2 regions of the Aquicoccus sp. SU-CL01552 genome follow, and region 2 is predicted to be linked to the other one. Evidence: riboswitches for the same ligand, from Rfam matches in the RefSeq annotation. Region 2 holds a riboswitch; the other holds the start of a gene.
The links. Region 2 has a riboswitch for thiamine pyrophosphate ahead of thiB (thiamine ABC transporter substrate binding subunit). Riboswitches for the same ligand answer to the same signal wherever they lie in the genome.
Positions count from the first base shown of each region.

Region 1 (9,172 bases), on a different contig from region 2:
GGCGCCCTGACCGGTGTGCAACATGTAGATGGTTTCCGAAACGCGATCCCACCCGCTCAGGTCAGCCCAGGTCAGCAGCCCCCCGGTACCCTGGTCGAGATAGCCGGTGCCCTGGTCCGTCTTGAGCGTGAAGACATCGGTCGCGTCACCGGGATAGGGAAAGCTCAGCTCTCGCAGGTCGGCCACCGGCGTTTCGGCCAGGCCTGCCAACTGGTCGAGCGCAACGCCCATCTCGCCGCTGACCTCGGTCGGAAAGACCGGAGTGGCGCCGTCATCGGGCAGCAGATCGAAGGTCGAGGCGGTCATCCACAGGGCTGTCACGGACGACAGGGTCAGGCCGATCACCGCGATCCGGGCGATCTCGACATGCAGCCGCCCGGCAAGCGGCCCGCGCAGGGGCGCGAACCAGCGTTTCCACCCACCCACGCGCCGCGCGACCAGGGCCGCGCCCGAAAGAGCGAGGATCAGCATCGCCGCCGCCCCCAGGGCCATGGCGATGCGCCCGCCGTCCCCGAGGAACAGCGAGCGGTGCAGGTTGGTGAGCCAGCGGTGCAGCTGGTTGGGGTCGGCAGACCCCACGCCCTGACCGGTGGCGGGGTCGATCACGGCGGCCCCCGGGGTTCCCTGATCGAACCAATAGGCGGTGATCCGGCCCGAGGGGGCACGGCGGATCTGCTCGACGCCCGGATAGGCCGCATGGATACGGTCGACGAGGGTGGCGACCGTCAGGCCGGACTCGGCCTGCGGCGCGGCGATCCGCTCGGCTGCGGGGAAGACCGACAGGGCCACCCCGCTCAGGCTCAGGACCACGAGGAGCGCGAACGCCAGAAGGCCCGGCCAGCGATGGAGTGCGCGGATCATGGCCCTGTCTCCTTACATGTCGTAGGCGAAGCTGGCGATGTAGCGGCGTCCGCGCACCGGGGTGCCCGCGCCCTCGGTAGTCAGCGGCACGGCGATCTCGTTGGGGCTGTCGCGCATGTCCTCGACGGCCGCGTCGACATGCAGGGTGTAACCGGCATCGAACAGCGCATCGGCAAGGTCCAGCGTGATCTCGAGGCTGCGGCCCGCGCCGACGCTGGCGCCGGTGATGCCGTCGACCTGCGCCGTGTCGCCGCCGGTGACGCGGTACCAATCAGTCAGGTGCTTGTAGTATTTCGACTTGCCGCCGGCCATCCACAGGCTGCCCACATAGGCGCCCGAGGTGTCGGTCACGTAAAGCGCGAGATAGGCGCCGTCGCCGCCATAGTTGTTGAGTGTCGTGGTCAGCGTGACCGGGCGCGCCATGGCGTAGCCCGGAACGGTCAGGGCAGTGGTCAGAGCCAGCGTGGCAAGAAGCGATTTCATCGGTCGTATCCTTTTTCAGAGGGGGAGGAGGGGATTAGTTCACCTGAACCTTCGGCGGTGTGCCGGTGCCGAAAAGGCCGTTTTGCGGCGGTGCGACGGTGCCGGCGGGGGCGGGGTTCCTGGCGCCGCCGCGGCGACCTTCATCGTCGTCGTCATCATCATCATCGTGGTCGTCATCATCATCATCGTCGTCATCATCGTCGCCGAACAGGCGCCACCATTTCCGGTGTTTTCCGTGGTGGTCATCGTCGTCACGGACCCGGACCAGCGACGGCGCCTCTGTGCCGTCATCGAAAAGCGCGGAAAAGGCCTGGGAGCCGTCGCCGGTAGAGGCGCGCATCGCGCTCCAGGCGGGCACGCCGATGGCGGTGGTCAAGGCCGTGGAGGTAACAAGAATCGCAAGGGTCTTTCTCATGGCAGGGTCTCCTTTTCGTCTGCTGACCCCAATTTGGCGATCGGACCTGAGGGCTTCCTGACAACGGGGCGATTCCCGCTTCAGCTTGCCGTCAGGAAGGGAAAATGCCCCGCCAGGGAATGGCGGGGCCAGGTAGGCCGAAGGGACACATCGGCCGGAGGAATGGGGTCAAATGATGTCCTCGGGTCCGGGGGCGCGCTTGTCGCCGGTGATCATGGCGCGGGCCAGGTTTTCACGATGCCGGACCGAGGCCAGGGCAACGCCCGCCACGTGCAGCGCGATCAGGAACAGCATCAGGTTGGCAAAGGTTTCGTGCACCTCTTTCAGCGGTCCATCGCCGTATTCGCCGTGGTCCCCGTCACCATCGGCCCAGGCGGGCGCGACGATCTGCGGCATCTCGGGCAGCATCGCAAGGCGGTCCGGTTCCTCCATGAGCCAGCCGGTAAAGGCCGTGCCCGAGAGAGCGGCAAGCAGCGCCACGATCATGGCGGCGCCGGCGGGGTTGTGACCGAGGTATCGCCGCTCGCCCCCGCGCACCATGTCGCCGAGATAGGACAGCGTGTCGTGGGGGCCCTTGATGAACTGGGAAAAGCGCGCGTACCGGCTTCCGACGAGGCCCCAGACCAGCCGGAACGCCACCAGGGCGGCCACGATGTAGCCCGCGATCTCATGCACCGGTTGCAGCTCCTCCGCCGAGAGCCAGGCGACCGCGAAGGCGGCGACGAGCCCCCAGTGGAACAGCCGCACCAGCGGATCCCAGACACGGACATTGCCAGAGGCCCCGGTTTCCGTCTGCGGTGCCACTGGCTGTGCGGAGTCAGTCATTCTTGCGGTCCCCCTTGCGATCCGCCTTGTGATCCCGGCGCGGGCGATCACCCTCGTCGTCCTCGTATTCGAATTCCATCACCTCGAGCGTGGCGGGGTTCACGGTGACCTCGATGGGGCGCCCTTCGGCATCCCGCCCTTTGATCTCGTAACAGCCGTCGTCGATCTTGATCCGTCGAACGGTCCAGCCGTTCTCCTCGGCAAGGCGGGCCACGGCATCCCTTGGCTGCCAATCCGTCATCGGAACGAAACAATCGTCCTCGGCCAAGGCCATCCCCGCTGGCAAGACCGCGAGAAAGCCGAGAATTGTCAATGTCTTCTTCATGGGCCAAACTCCTCGTTGCGACCAGGGTGATGCGAGTCTTGCGCGACGAAGCTGACGGGAGCCTGAAGAGGGCCGGTCGCTTCTGTCAGCTTGGCTTCAGCCTGAGACATGAAAAAGGAGTCGTCACAAGGGAAATGGAAGTTTTGCGTCAACCGGTCACATCGAAACGGGTCGCCACAAGGGAAATGGAACGACCATGCGCATCCTTTTGATCGAGGACGACACCGTTCTGGGCGCCGCGGTGCGCGACCAGATCGCGGCCAATGGCCAGTCGGTGGACTGGGTCACGCGTCTGGATGCCGCGACCGACGCGGTGCACGGTGCCTCTTATGACCTGATCCTGCTGGACCTGATGTTGCCGGACGGGCGCGGCATCACGTTCCTCAAGGCGCTGCGCGCGCGGGGTGCGGTCACGCCGGTGATCATCCTGACCGCGCTCGACCAGGTGTCGGACCGGATCGAGGGGCTGAACGCGGGCGCCGACGACTACCTCGTCAAGCCGTTTGACTTGGCCGAGCTCTCGGCGCGGATCGGTTCGGTTGCGCGGCGCTACAGCGGCAACCCGAACCCGATCATCACCCATGGGCCGCTGGAAATCGACCTTGCCGCGCGCAGCATTCGCCGCGACGGCAAGCCGGTGCAACTGACGGCGCGGGAATGGGCGCTGTTCGAGGCCTTCCTGTCTCGTCCGGGGCAGCTTCTGTCCAAGGCACAGCTGGAGGACAAGCTCTATGCCTTTGACGACGAGGTAGAGAGCAACACCATCGAAGTCCATGTCAGCCGGTTGCGCAAGAAGCTCGGCAGCGCGATCATCGAGACCGAGCGCGGCATGGGGTATCGGCTGGGCAAGCCATGAGGTTTCCGCGCAGCCTTCAGGCGCGGCTCGGGCTGTCGGTCGGGCTGGTTCTGACGACCCTGTGGCTGCTGGCCGCGACGCTTACCGCCCTGATCGTGCGGGGCGAGATGGACGAGGTGTTCGACAGCGCCCTGCGGGAAACCGCCGAGCGTATCCTGCCGCTGGCGGTGACCGACATCGTCGGGCGCGAGGAAGAGGGGGTGACCCAACGGCTCGCCCCGGTCCGGGAACACCTGGAGTTCTTTACCTATGTCGTGCGCGACGCCGAGGGGCGCATCCTGCTGCAGTCCCACGCGGCGAACCCGCAGATTTTTCCGCCCTACGACGGGCCGGGGTTTCACCAGACCGCGACCCATCGCTTTTACAATGACGCGGCCCTTCAGGACACGGTCCGCATCACCGTCGCGGAACCGCTGGCCCATCGCGCGGCGGTGGCGCGGGAAATCCAGCTGGGTCTCGGGCTGCCGCTGCTGATCGTGCTGCCCGTGGCGTTGGCGGCGATCGTCCTCGCGGTCCGGACCACGCTTGGGTCGTTGCGCCGGTTTCGCACCAGCCTCGAGGCGCGGAATGCGCGCGATCTCTCGCCGGTCGCCACCGGGGATCTGCCGGCGGAAATCCACCCGCTGGCGACGACGCTCAACAGCCTGCTGGACCGGCTGCGAGAGGCTTTCGAGGCCGAGCGCAGCTTTGCCGCCAATGCCGCGCACGAGTTGCGCACGCCACTCGCCGGGGCCATCGCGCAGGCGCAGCGTCTGCAGTCTGAAACCCGCGATCCGGCCGCCGAGGCCCGCGCGGCAGAGATCGAGACCACGCTCAAACGGCTGACGCGGCTCTCCGAACGCCTGATGCAGCTTGCAAGGGCCGAGGGCGGGCGGCTCCGGCTGGACCAGAGCATGGACCTGCGCACGGTGGCCCGCGTCGTAGTCGAGGATATCGGGCGCGCGCACGTCCCTGACCGCATCGCGCTGACGCTGCCCGAGGGGCCGGTCCTGTCCGATCTCGATCCGGACGCCTTCGGGATTCTCTGTCGGAACCTGGTGGAGAACGCCCTGCGCCATGGGGCGGCAGACGCTTTGATCGACGTGACCCTGACCTCGGATGGGCAGTTGGTGGTCGCCAATGACGGGCCGGTACTGTCCCGCGAAACGCTCGACCAGTTGACGGCGCGGTTCGAACGTGCGGACGCAAGCAGCGATGGCAGCGGGCTGGGCCTTGCCATCGTTGCCGCCATCGCAGACCGGATCGGAAGCCCGCTGGTGCTGCAGTCTCCGCGCCCTGGGGCGTCGTCCGGTTTCCAGGCCTCCGTCAGGTTGCCGACAGACAGTTCGGCGGTATCTGCACCGTCTGACATTTCCTCGACCTGACGAGGGGCATGCCAGGCGGTCCGACGCGTGGGGCAGGGCTCAGGGGTGTTGTCGGTCAAGGGGGGCGAGGCGACCTCCATTGCCGATCTGGTAAAGGGGAGGGGCGTGAACCGTGGCAGCCGTTATGCAACCTTCGGTATCCAGCAGATCGTGACCAGGGCGCTCGGCAAGCTCGAGGCGTTCTTTGGTCGCAGGATCGAAGCGGCCAAGGCGTCGGGGCAGATCGGCGCAGATATCCACACGGAGGGCGCGGCCCGGTCACTGGTCGCCTTGACCGTCGGGTTCCGCGTTCTGGCGCGCGGTGCCCGTGATGCGGAGGCCCTGCGCTCCATCAAGGGGGCCGCGCTGCGCATTATCGGTGTGACAGACACGACACGGATCTGACCAATCCCCGGGCCGCTTTGTCAGGATCAGCTGCCAGATGAAATCCGCGTTCGCTCCGATCCCGATCGCCTCCGCATCGCCCCAACAGGGGATGGTGCCCGGTCAGGCTTGGGTTGAAGCGCCTCTCGTCGGCTGCTACGGATACCCCGAATCCGTTGGGGTGCCCCGTCAGGGGCTGAGAGGCGCAAGCTGACCCATCGAACCTGATCCGGGCAATACCGGCGTAGGGAACGGAGCATGATCTGGCTTGGCCGTAGGCTGCCGCCTTTTCTTCCTCCTCCCGTCGTTGGTGGAGGAAGCGATGAAGAAGACAACATCCGCACTGACCATAGCAGGCTCCGACAGCGGCGGAGGCGCGGGCATCCAGGCCGATCTGAAGACCTTCTCGGCGCTCGGGGTCTATGGCACCAGCGCGATCACCGCGATTACGGCACAGAACACCCGCGGCGTGTTTGCGGTCGAGCCGGTACCGCCCGCGATGGTCGTGGCGCAGATCCGCGCGGTGCTCGACGACATCCCGCCAGCGGCGATCAAGATCGGGATGCTGGCCTCGTCCGAGATCGTCGAGGCGGTCGCCTCCGCGATCAAGGACTACGACGGCCCGGTCGTGCTCGACCCGGTGATGGTGGCGAAATCCGGCGATGCGCTGCTGGCGCGGGAGGCCGAGGCGGCGCTGATCGAAAGGCTGTTGCCCCGCGCGGACGTGCTGACGCCCAACCTTCCCGAAGCCGCCCGCCTGTTGGGCTGCAACCCGGCGCGCGATGCGACGGAGGCCGAGGCGCAGGGGCGTGCGCTGTGCGGGCTCGGCGCGCGGGCGGTGCTGATGAAGGGCGGCCATGCCGAGGGGCCGAGTTGCATCGACCGGCTGGTAACAGCATCCGGCGTCGTGGCGATGGAGCAGCCCCGGCTTGTCACGCGCAACACCCACGGGACGGGATGCAGCCTGTCCTCGGCCGTCGCGGCAGAACTGGCAAAAGGGGTCGGGGTCGAACCGGCGGTACGGCGTGCGCAGGTCTGGCTGCACGGCGCGATCGGCGCGGCCGACGGGCTGGGGATCGGCGAGGGTCACGGTCCCGTCCACCATTTTCACGAGGTCTGGACATGACGCGGGCGACGGTCATCGGCGCCGGGGTCGCCGGGCTTTGCGTGGCGACCGAACTGGTCGCGCGGGGCTGCGAGGTGACGGTTTTCGACCCCGCCCCCCGGCCCGGTCCGCATGGCTGTTCCTGGTGGGCCGGCGGGATGCTGGCCCCGTTCTGCGAGGGCGAAACGGCCGAGGAACCGGTGGTGCGGCTGGGCAAACAGGCCGCCGAATGGTGGGAACGGCAGGGGGTGACCGTCGAACGGTTCGGGACCCTCGTCGTGACGCTTGACCGGGACCGGCGCGAGCTTGACCGTTTCGCACGGCGGATCGAAGGGTACAGGCGTCTGGATGCCTCGGCGCTGGCCGAATTGGAACCCGACCTCGGTGGCCGGTTCGACCGGGCGCTGCATGTTGTCGATGAGGCGCATCTCACGCCGCGCCTGGCGCTCAACCACCTGCGCGACCGGCTGGAACAGGCCGGCGTCACCTTTATCGCCGAGACCGGCCGCCCCGATGGCCTGACCTTCGACTGTCGCGGGCTTGCGGCGCGGGACAGCCTTTCCGACCTGCGCGGGGTCAAGGGCGAGACGGTGCTGCTGCGCAGCCCCGACATCCGTCTGCGCCGCCCGGTGCGGCTGTTGCACCCGCGCTTTCCGCTTTACGTCGTTCCACGCGGCGACGGGCTGTTCATGCTGGGCGCGACGCAGATCGAGAGCGACGATCGCCGTCGAAGCGTCCGCTCGGCGCTCGAACTGCTCTCGGCCGCCTATGCGCTGCACCCGGCCTTCGGCGAGGCCGAGCTGGTGGAGATCGGCGCCGATGCGCGCCCCGCCTTTCCCGACAACCTGCCCCGCGTCAGTCAGCGCGGCCAGACCATCCACGTCAACGGCCTTTTCCGCCACGGTTTCCTGCTCGCGCCCGTCCTGGCGCGGATGGCGGTGGAGGCGGCCTGCGACGGCACAAAACCGGAGTTTTGGCATGAAGATCATGATTAACGGCACCGAGACCGAGGTGCGGGAAGGGACGCTCGCCACCATCCTCGAAGAGCTCGGCTATGGCGACGCTAAGGTTGCTACCGCCGTCAACGAGGCCTTCGTGCCCGCGTCGGCGCGCGATGTGGCCCTTTCCCCCGGTGACCGGGTCGAGATCGTCGCGCCGCGGCAGGGGGGCTGAGATGCAGTTTTACGGAACCGAAATCGCCTCGCGCCTGATGCTGGGGACGGCGCAATACCCTTCGCCCAGCGTGCTGGCCGAGGCGTTTCGCCGCTCGGGCGCCGGGATTGCCACTGTGTCCGTCCGCCGCGAGGCCGGTGGCGAACGGGCCGGCGCAGCCTTTTGGGACCTGGTGCGCGAGTTGGGCGTGGCGCTTTTGCCCAACACCGCCGGCTGCCATTCCGTCCGCGAGGCGGTGACTACCGCGCAGATGGCGCGCGAGCTGTTCGACACGCCCTGGATCAAGCTCGAGGTGATCGGCCATGCCGACACGCTCCAGCCCGATCCGTTCGCGCTGGTGCAGGCCGCGCGTATCCTGGTCGAGGAGGGGTTCAAGGTGTTTCCCTATACCACCGAGGACGTGGTCTTGGCCGACCGCCTGCTCTCGGCGGGCTGCGAGGTTCTGATGCCCTGGGGGGCGCCCATCGGCACCGGGCTGGGGCTGACGAATATCTACGGGTTGCGCACGCTCAGGGCGCAGTTTCCCGACGTGCCGATGGTGGTCGATGCCGGGCTCGGGCTGCCCAGCCAGGCGGCGATGGCGATGGAGATGGGGTTCGACGCCGTGCTGTTGAACACCGCCGTGGCCAAGGCCGGCGATCCGGCGGCGATGGCCGAGGGGTTTGCGCGGGCGGTCGAGGCCGGTCGACTTGCCCATGAGGCCGATCCGATGGAGCCGCGCGACATGGCAGCGCCCTCGACCCCGGTGATCGGCAAGGCGTTCCTGACATGAGCCTTGATCGTTTTTACCCGATCTTCGACAGCCCGGACTGGCTGGAGCGGATGTTGCCGCTCGGCGTGAAGCTGGTGCAGCTGCGGATCAAGGAGGTTCCGGAGGCGGAGCTTCGGCAAATGATCAGCCGCGCGCAGGCGCTGTGCCGGGCGCAGGGGGCCGTGCTGGTGGTCAACGATCACTGGCGCATTGCCATCGATCTGGGCTGTGACTGGGTGCACCTGGGGCAGGAAGATCTGGATACCGCCGATCTGCCCGCGATCCGCCGGGCCGGCCTGAAGCTGGGCCTCAGCACCCATGACCATGCAGAGCTTGATCGTGCGCTTTCGCTCGGCCCCGATTACGTGGCGCTGGGGCCGGTCTATCCGACGATCCTGAAAAAGATGAAATGGGAGCAGCAGGGCCTCGACCGCCTCACCGAGTGGAAACGGCTGGTGGGCGACCTGCCGCTGGTGGCGATCGGCGGGATGAGTGTTGCGCGGGCGGCCGGTGCCTTTGCGGCCGGGGCCGATATCGTCTCGGCGGTCACTGACATCACCCTCAACGACGATCCCGAGGGACGTGTGCGCCAATGGATTGGGGCAACGCGATGAACCGCTATGCCCGCCAGGTCGCCGTGCCCGAGCTGGG
Region 1 covers NZ_BAABWV010000014.1:87,482-96,653, forward strand. Annotated here, with positions in the region: gene ABWV23_RS15885 (PepSY domain-containing protein) at 1-861, opposite strand, end outside; gene ABWV23_RS15890 (DUF2271 domain-containing protein) at 874-1,344, opposite strand; gene ABWV23_RS15895 (hypothetical protein) at 1,379-1,720, opposite strand; gene ABWV23_RS15900 (cytochrome b/b6 domain-containing protein) at 1,928-2,584, opposite strand; gene ABWV23_RS15905 (PepSY domain-containing protein) at 2,577-2,909, opposite strand; gene ABWV23_RS15910 (response regulator transcription factor) at 3,106-3,765, shown strand; gene ABWV23_RS15915 (ATP-binding protein) at 3,762-5,129, shown strand; gene ABWV23_RS15920 (hypothetical protein) at 5,235-5,513, shown strand; TPP riboswitch at 5,660-5,760, shown strand; gene thiD (bifunctional hydroxymethylpyrimidine kinase/phosphomethylpyrimidine kinase) at 5,815-6,618, shown strand; gene ABWV23_RS15930 (FAD-dependent oxidoreductase) at 6,615-7,592, shown strand; gene thiS (sulfur carrier protein ThiS) at 7,576-7,770, shown strand; gene ABWV23_RS15940 (thiazole synthase) at 7,772-8,542, shown strand; gene ABWV23_RS15945 (thiamine phosphate synthase) at 8,539-9,135, shown strand; gene ABWV23_RS15950 (ThiF family adenylyltransferase) at 9,132-9,172, shown strand, end outside.
Region 1: linked by a shared signal. The riboswitch ahead of thiD (bifunctional hydroxymethylpyrimidine kinase/phosphomethylpyrimidine kinase) and the one ahead of thiB (thiamine ABC transporter substrate binding subunit) in region 2 are both predicted to bind thiamine pyrophosphate.

Region 2 (9,172 bases):
CGGTCGCGCTGGAAAACCTGCGGATTCTGCAGGAAGAGGGGATCGTCGACCGCGTGCGCGCCGAAACCGCCCCCTACCTCGCCGAGAAATGGCACGAGCTTGCCGATCACCCGCTCGTGGGCGAGACCAAGATCGTCGGCATGATGGCCTCACTGGCGCTGACGCCCGACAAGGCAACGCGGGCCAAGTTCGCCTCTGATGCCGGCACGGTCGGCTACATCTGCCGCGAGCGGTGCTTTGCCAACAACCTGATCATGCGCCACGTGGGCGACCGGATGGTGATCTCTCCGCCGCTGGTCATCACCAAGGAAGAGATTGACACCCTGATCGCCCGCGCGCGGACGGCGCTGGACGAATGCCATGCGCAGCTTCTGGAACAGGGTCTGATGAAAGCGGCCTCCTGAGGCCAGGGCGCCCCGGTCTTGTCCGGGGCGCTGTCTTTGCGGGCGGGGAGGGGCCTAGAAATCCACCCCGCGCTGGGCCTTGATCCCGGCCTGGTAGGGGTGCTTCACCTCGGTCATCTCGGTGACCAGGTCGGCATAGGCACAAATCTCCTCCGGCGCGTCGCGCCCGGTCAGGATCACGCCGGTGCGGTCGGCCCGGGCCTTCAGCCCGGCCAGAACCTCCTCGGGGCTCAGGTAGCCATAGCGCAGGGCGATGTTGATCTCGTCCAGCACCACGAGGTCGAAATCGCCGCTCTCCATCATCTCGCGCGCGCGGGCAAAGGCGGCCTGCGCGGCGGCGATGTCACGGTCGCGGTCCTGGGTGTCCCAGGTGAACCCCTCGCCCATCGTGTGCCAGGTCACGTCGCCGAGGCGTTCAAAGAACTGCCGCTCGCCGGTGATCCAGTTGCCCTTGATGAACTGCACCACGCCCACGGTCTGCCGCCAGCCCAGCGCGCGCACCACCACGCCGAAGGCGCTGGAGGACTTGCCCTTGCCCTTGCCGGTATGCACCAGCACCAGCCCCCGGCCCGGATCGCTGGCCTCGGCGACCTTGGCGCGATGCTTGGCCTGAACTTGCTTCATTTTCTCTTTGTGGGCGTCGGTCTCGGTCATGGGCTGTCCTTCATGAATGAAGGGCGGATCATAGGCGGGTTGCGCCGCGCGTAAAGATCACGCTTTCGGATCGCTGACCGACCGGGCACGGGCGCGTTCCAGCCCCAGGTGATGTTCGCGCCAGATCACCAGGATATTGCCGGCGATCACCAGTGCCGCCCCCGACAGCATCACCAGCGTCGGCACATCGCCGAACCAGGCATAGCCGATCAGGATCGCGAACAGCATCGAGGCGTAGTCATAGGGTGCCAGCATCGAGGCGGGGCCGAAGCGATAGGAAGAGGTCAGCAGGATCTGCGCCACCCCCCCGACGATCCCCGCCAGCACCAGAAGCAGCGCCGTCTCGCCCGTCGGCAGCACCCAGCCGAACGGCAAGGTCAGCAGCGAAAGCACCGAGGCGGTGGCCGAGAAATAGAACACGATCGCCGAGGTGCGCTCGGTCTCGACCATGCGGCGGATATGGATCTGCACCAGCGCCCGCAGCATCGTCGAGGCGAGGATGAACAGCGCGCCCAGCGCCGCCGCGTCGCGCAGCCCGCCGCCACCGCCAAGGCGCGGCCAGACCATGATCATCACGCCGACCAGCCCGATCAGAACCGCGCTGATCCGGATCATCCGGATCCGCTCGCCCAGCATCACGGCCGCCAGGATCAGGGTAAAGATCGGCGTGGCATAGCCGATCGCGGTGACCTCGGGCAGCGGCAACAGGCCAAGCCCGGCAAAGGTCAGCCCCATCGCCGAGGTGCCGATGATCCCGCGCCAGAAATGCCCCATCGGCCGATGCGCGACCAACCCGCTGCGCAGCTCTCCCTTGGCGGCGATCCAGACCAGGATCACCGGGATCGCAAAGAACGAGCGAAAGAACACCGCCTCGCCCGCCGGCACATCCTCGGACGTCGCCTTGATCAGTGCCGACATCATCGAGAACAGGAAAATGGCGCTGAGCTTCAGCGTCACGGCAAGGCCGGGTCGATGCGATGTTAACGATATTGCCATCCGCGGACCCTGCGCCGAGCGGCGGAAAAGATCAACGGGTTGATTTCACCCGCCCCCGGGGCGCAGATAGGCAGAACCAAGCCGGAGCCACGCCCATGTATGACGACAACCACCTGATCACCCGCCTGCGTGCCGCCTCGCTGGGGCATGAGACGCGCAACTTCGCCACCTTCCCGGCCCGCGCCAGCATGACATTCGGCGAACTTTTCGCGGGCGCCGAGCGGAATGCCGCCGCACTGGCGGGCATGGGCGTGCAACCCGGCGACCGGGTGGCGGTGCAGGTCGACAAGAGCATCGAGGCGATCCAGCTTTATCTCGGTACGGTGATGGCCGGGGGCGTGTTCCTGCCGCTCAACACCGCCTATACCACGCCCGAGGTGGCCTATTTCCTCGGCGACGCCACCCCGCGCGTGGTGGTCTGCGATCCCGCCCGCGAAGACGAGATCGCCGAGGTCGCCGGTGCGGCCCGCGTCGTCACGCTCGACGCCAAGGGGCTGGGCACGCTGACCGACGCGGTGGTCGGGCGCGGCGGCTTCACGCCGGTGCCGCGCGGACCGGACGATCTGGCCGCCATTTTGTACACATCGGGCACCACCGGGCGCTCCAAGGGCGCGATGCTGAGCCACGCCAACCTGGCCAGCAACTCGGAGACCCTGCGCGATTACTGGCGCTTTACCGACAGCGACGTGCTGATCCACGCGCTGCCGATCTTTCACACCCACGGGTTGTTCGTCGCCACCAACGTCGCACTGCTGGCTGGCGCGCGGGTGGTCTTCCTCAAGGGGTTCGATGCCGACGCGATCCTAAAGGCGATGCCGCAGGCCACTGCGCTGATGGGGGTGCCGACGTTCTACACCCGTCTGCTGGCCGATCCGCGCCTCACCAAGGACCGCGCGGCCAACATGCGCCTGTTCATCTCCGGCTCGGCGCCGCTGCTGGTCGAAACCCATGAGCAGTGGGAGGCGCGCACCGGCCACCGCATCCTTGAACGCTATGGCATGACCGAAACCAACATGAGCACCTCGAACCCCTATGACGGCGAGCGCCGCGCCGGCACCGTCGGCTTTCCCCTGCCGGGGGTCGAGGCGCGGGTGATGCACGAAGGGAAGGAGGTGCCCGCGGGCGAGATCGGCGTGTTGGAGGTACGCGGGACGAACGTGTTCCAGGGCTATTGGCAGATGCCCGAGAAGACGGCGGAAGAGCTGCGCCCGGACGGCTGGTTCATCACCGGCGACATGGCGATGATCGACGCCGACGGCTATGTCACCATCGTCGGTCGTGAAAAGGACCTGGTCATCACCGGCGGCTTCAACGTCTATCCGAAAGAGGTCGAGAGCCTGATCGACGATCTGCCCGGCGTGCTGGAAAGCGCAGTGATCGGCGTGCCGCATCCCGATTTCGGCGAGGGTGTGGTCGCCGTCGTGGTTCCAGAGGGTGAGGGCACGACGCCCGAGGCCATCACCGCCGCGCTGGAGGGAAAACTGGCCCGGTTCAAGCAGCCGAAACGGATCTTCATGATCGAGGCGCTGCCGCGCAACACCATGGGCAAGGTGCAGAAAAAGGCGCTGCGCGATGCCTATGCCGGGCTTTTTTCCTGACGGTTTGCCCGGTGTCCGGCCGGGGAATTGAGTATTTGGAAAGAGAAGAAGCAGGGGAGGCGCCCGCCGCCTTCCCTGTCGGGATCCGGCCGGCTCAGATCAGCCAGAACAGCAGCGCGCTGAGCGTGACGAAGGCGCCCGAGGTCGCCACCAGCATGGCGATCGAGGCCGCCCCGCCGAGGCCGCGTTCCTGCGCCAGCACGGTATAGATGCCGAACATCGGCATCGCCGCCGAGAGGATGGCGGCGATCCGCATCTCATCGCTCAGTGCGGCGAGCCCGAGCAGCGGCAGCGCCAGCGCGGCCAGCGCGATCATCGCCGGGTGCAGCAGCAGCTTGGCGGCGGCGATCTGGCCGGCCAGCAACTTGTTGCCCTTCATCGGCAGCCCCACCAGCGAGCCGCCGATCACGATGAGCGACAGCGCGGCGGCCGAGGCGGCCAGCATTCCCATCAGGCGGTCCATTGGCGCGGGGAGCGTCAGCCCGGAGGCGGAGGCAGCCAACCCCAGCAACAGCCCGATCACCATCGGGCGCTTGAGCAGGTCCAGCAGCGCCCTGCCGACCAGCCGCAGCGGCGATCCGCCGCCGCGCCCTGCGGCGAGGTCCATCAGCACCAGGCCGAGCGGGATGATCAGGATGTTCTCGACCAGGAAATTCAGCGCCAGGATCACCCCGGCCAGGTCCGGCAGCACCAGCAGCAGCACCGGGTAGCCGACAAAGCCGGAATTGGGGCAGGACGCCCCCATCACCGCCAGCGCGCGGCGCGGCTTGTCCGGGGCTGTGACGCTGAACCACAGCCAGGCGGCGGCGATGGTCGCCAGCCCGCCGGTGGCCATCACCAGCAGGTAGCCCGGGTGCAGCACTTCGCCCAGGTCGCGCCCGGCCACCGCGTTGAACAGCAGCGCCGGAAGCGCCACGTTCAGCACGTATTTCCCCAGCACCGCCATGTCCTGCGGCTTGAACCAGCCCAGTCGCACCACCGCGTAGCCGATGGCGACGGCGGCGTAGATCGGAAAGGTGATGCCGAGGATGTCGTTCATGCGGCGGGCTCAGCCGATGCGGCCGCGCGTTTCGCCCACCGCGCCGCCGACCTGGCCGCGGTTCAGCAGGATATGATCGAGGATCACGCAGGCCATCATCGCTTCGCCCACCGGGACGGCGCGGATGCCGACGCAGGGGTCGTGGCGGCCCTTGGTGATGATCTCGGCCGCCTCGCCGGACTTGGTGATGGTCTGGCGGGTCTTGAGGATCGACGAGGTCGGCTTGACCGCGAAACGCACCACCACGTCCTGCCCGGTGGAGATGCCTCCGAGGATGCCGCCGGCATGGTTCGACGAAAACACCGGCTTGCCGTCGTTGCCCATGAAGATCTCGTCGGCGTTGTCCTCGCCGGTGAGCGTGGCCGCACCCATGCCCTCGCCGATCTCGACGCCCTTGACCGCGTTGATCGACATCATCGCGGCGGCCAGGTCGGTGTCGAGCTTGCCATAGACCGGCGCGCCGAGGCCCGCCGGCACGCCGCGCGCCACCACTTCGACCACGGCGCCGACCGAGTTGCCGGACTTGCGCAGCGCGTCCATGTAATCGGCCCAGTCCCCGGCGGCCTGCGCGTCGGGGCACCAGAACGGGTTTTCGCCGATCTGGTCCCAATCGAAGCGTTCGCGGTCGATCTCCTGCGGGCCGATCCGGGTCATGTAGCCGGTGATCTGCAAATCGGGCGCCAGTTTTGCCAGCGCCGCCCGCGCCAGCCCGCCGGCGGCGACCCGCGCCGCCGTTTCCCGCGCCGAGGAGCGGCCGCCACCGCGGTAATCGCGGATGCCGTATTTCTGCCAATAGGTGATGTCGGCGTGACCGGGGCGGAACTTCTCCATGATCTCGGAGTAATCCTTGGAGCGCTGGTCGGTGTTCTCGATCATCAGTTGCACCGGGGTGCCGGTGGTCTGGCCCTCGAACACCCCCGACAGGATTTTCACCGCGTCCGGTTCGCGCCGCTGGGTGGTGTAGCGGCTGGTGCCCGGTTTGCGCCGGTCGAGCCATTGCTGGATCATGCCCTCGTCCACCGGCACGCCGGGCGGGCAGCCGTCCACCGTGGCGCCCAGCGCGGGTCCGTGGCTTTCGCCCCAGGTGGTGACGCGGAAGAGATGACCGAAACTGTTGATGGACATGGGGCGGCACTCCTTTGCCCGGCGGTCTAGCCGGGCGGGGCGGGGCGCTCAAGGGGTTTTGCCTTGCGGGGGTCGGGCGCGCGCACTAGGTTGCGGGCTACCTCGGGGTGCCCGGACCGTTGCTGTCCAGGGCTGAGATGCGCAGGCGAACCCGTTGAACCTGAACCGGCTCATACCGGCGTAGGGAAGGCACATGGTTTTCCATCCCCCTTGCCCTGTCGCCGCAAAAGGAGGATGCCATGAAGTATCTAACGTTTGCAGCGGGATTGCTTTCGGCGACGGCGGCGCTTGCCGACACGCCCGAACTGACCGTTTATACCTATGACAGTTTCATCTCCGACTGGGGGCCCGGCCCGGCGGTCGAGGCGGCCTTCGAGGAGGTCTGCGGCTGTGATCTGAAATTCGTCGGTGCCGGGGATGGCGCGGCGCTGCTGGCCCGCATCCGGCTGGAAGGCGCGCGCAGCGAGGCCGATGTCGTGCTGGGGCTGGACACCAACCTGATCCAGGCGGCGCGCGACACCGGGTTGTTCGCCCCCCATGCGGTAACGGCAACCTATGACCTGCCGGTCGACTGGGCCGATGCGGATTTCGTGCCCTATGACTGGGGCTATTTCGCTTTTGTCCACGACAGGGGGCTGGAGGCGCCCGCCGATTTCCGCGCGCTGGCCGACAGCGACCTGAAGATCGTGATCCAGGATCCGCGCAGCTCGACCCCCGGGCTGGGCCTGCTGATGTGGGTCAAATCGGCTTATGGCGATGACGCCCCGGCGATCTGGGACGGCTTGGCGGACAATATCGTCACCGTGACCAAGGGCTGGTCCGAGGCCTATGGGCTGTTTTTGGAGGGCGAGGCCGACATGGTGCTCTCTTACACCACCTCGCCGGCCTATCACCTGATCGCGGAGGAGGACGGCAGCAAGACCGCCGCCCGGTTCGACGAGGGCCATTACATGCAGGTCGAGGTGGCCGGCAAGCTGGCCGCCAGCGATCAGCCCGAGCTGGCCGACAAGTTCCTGCAGTTCATGGTCTCGGACGCGGTGCAATCGGTGCTGCCCACCACCAACTGGATGTACCCGGCGGTGACGCCCGAGGCCGGGCTGCCGCAGGGGTTCGAGACCCTGATCGCACCCGACAAGGCGCTGCTTCTTGCGCCTGACGAGGCGGCGGCGCTGCGCGATCCGGCGCTGGCCGAATGGCTGACCGCGCTCAGCCGCTAAGCGCGGGGCCGGGGATCGGCGCGGCGCTTTGCGTGGCCGTGCTGATCCTGGGGGCGCTTGCCGCCGTGGCCCTGCGGGCCGAGGCCGGGACCGGCCTGGGCCCCGCCGATTGGCAGGCGGTGCGGTTCACCCTGCTGCAGGCGGCACTTTCGGCGGCGATCAGCGTGGCGCTGGCGGTGCCGGTGGCGCGCGCGCTGGCGCGGCGGCGGTTCGCCGGGCGCGGGGCGCTGATCACGCTGCTGGGCGCGCCCTTCATCCTGCCGGTGATCGTGGCGGTGCTGGGCCTGCTCACGGTGTTCGGCCGCGCCGGCTGGGTCAGCCAGGCGCTGGGCCTATTCGGGCTGGAGCCGCTGCGCATCTACGGGATGCACGGGGTGGTGCTGGCGCATGTGTTCTTCAACCTGCCGCTTGCGACCCGGCTGATCCTGCAGGGCTGGCAGGAGATTCCCAGCGAACGCTTTCGTCTGGCCGCCCATCTGGGCGCCGGGCCGGGGGCGATCTGGCGGCTCCTGGAGCGCCCGATGCTGGCGCGGACCGTGCTCGCCGCGCTGGCGGTGGTCTTTGCGATCTGCCTGACCTCTTTTGCGGTGGCGCTGACCTTGGGGGGCGGCCCGCGCGCGACCACGGTCGAACTGGCGATCTACCAGGCGTTTCGGTTCGATTTCGACCTAGGCCGCGCGGCGCTGCTGGCGTGCATCCAGATCGCGCTGACCGTGCTGGCGGCAGGCCTGGCCCTGCGCGCGGCGCCCGGCGGCGGCTTTGGTGCCGGGCTGGACCGGCCCCTGCGCCGCTGGGATGCGCAGAGCAGCCTGTTGCGGGCGCAGGATGGTGCGGCGATCACGCTCGCGGCGTTGTTCCTGCTGCTGCCGCTGGCGGCGATCGCGGTCAACGGGCTGGCCGGGGTCGCGTCCCTGCCGGGCAGCGTCTTTCGCGCCGCCGGGACCTCTGTCGCGATCGCGGCGGCCAGCACCGCGACCCTGCTGTTGCTGGCGGTGCCGATGGCGGCCAGCATCGCCATGGCCCGGCACGGCGGCTGGATCGAGCTGGCCGGGCTTCTGGGGCTTGCGGTCTCGCCGCTGGTGATCGGGACCGGGCTGTTCATCGTGGTGCATCCCTTTGCCGATCCCTTCGCGCTGGCCCTGCCGGTGACGGCGCTGGTCAACGCGATCTCGGCGCTGCCTTTCGCGTTGCGAATCCTGGTGCCGCGCGCCCGCGCGGTGATCGGCGATTTCGGGCGGCTGGGGGTCAGCCTGGACATGGGTGGCCTGCCGTTCCTGCGGCTGGTGCTGCTGCCCCGGATGCGGCCGCAGATCGGCTTTGCCGCCGGGCTTGCCGCCGCGCTCTCGATGGGGGATCTCGGGGTGATCGCGCTGTTTGCCGATCCGGAGGTGGCGACGCTGCCGCTGCAGATCTATCGCCTGATGGGTGCTTATCGGATGGAGGCGGCGGCGGGGGCCTCGCTGTTGCTGCTGGCGCTGTCGATGCTGGCGTTCTGGATGTTCGACCGCGGGGGGCGCTGGCATGCTGAAGGTTGAGGGGGCGGTGATCCGCAACGGGGCGTTCACCGTGACGGCGGACTTCGAGGTTGATCCGGGCGCGAAAGTCGCCGTCATCGGCCCGTCGGGCGCCGGCAAGACCACGCTGATCGAGGCGATCGCCGGATTCCGCTGGGTGGAACGGGGCCGCCTTCTCTGGGACGGGCGCGACATCACCGGCGCGGCACCGGGCGCGCGGCCCGTCGCCATGTTGTTCCAGGACGGCAACCTGTTTCCGCATCTCACCGTGGCGCAGAACGCGGGCCTTGGGTTGCGCCCCGATCTGCGGCTGAGCGCGGAGCAGAAAGAGCGCGTGACCACCGCGCTGGCCCGCGTCGGATTGGCCGGGATGGAGGATCGCAAGCCCGGCGCGCTGTCGGGCGGCCAGCAGAGCCGCGCCGCGCTGGCCCGGGTGCTGTTGCAGGACCGGCCCTTGCTGCTGCTCGACGAACCCTTTGCCGCGCTGGGCCCGGCGCTCAAGACCGAGATGCTGGACCTGGTCGCGGACCTGGCGGCGGAAACCGGCGCCACGCTGCTGATGATCAGCCACGATCCCGAAGACGCCCGCCGCATCACCGATCAGGCGATCCTGGTGGCCGAGGGG
Region 2 covers NZ_BAABWV010000007.1:98,818-107,989, forward strand. Annotated here, with positions in the region: gene ABWV23_RS10020 (aspartate aminotransferase family protein) at 1-404, shown strand, start outside; gene cobO (cob(I)yrinic acid a,c-diamide adenosyltransferase) at 459-1,058, opposite strand; gene ABWV23_RS10030 (DMT family transporter) at 1,116-2,054, opposite strand; gene ABWV23_RS10035 (malonate--CoA ligase) at 2,150-3,652, shown strand; gene ABWV23_RS10040 (AEC family transporter) at 3,747-4,691, opposite strand; gene aroC (chorismate synthase) at 4,701-5,816, opposite strand; TPP riboswitch at 5,910-6,020, shown strand; gene thiB (thiamine ABC transporter substrate binding subunit) at 6,056-7,033, shown strand; gene ABWV23_RS10055 (ABC transporter permease family protein) at 7,009-8,568, shown strand; gene ABWV23_RS10060 (thiamine ABC transporter ATP-binding protein) at 8,555-9,172, shown strand, end outside.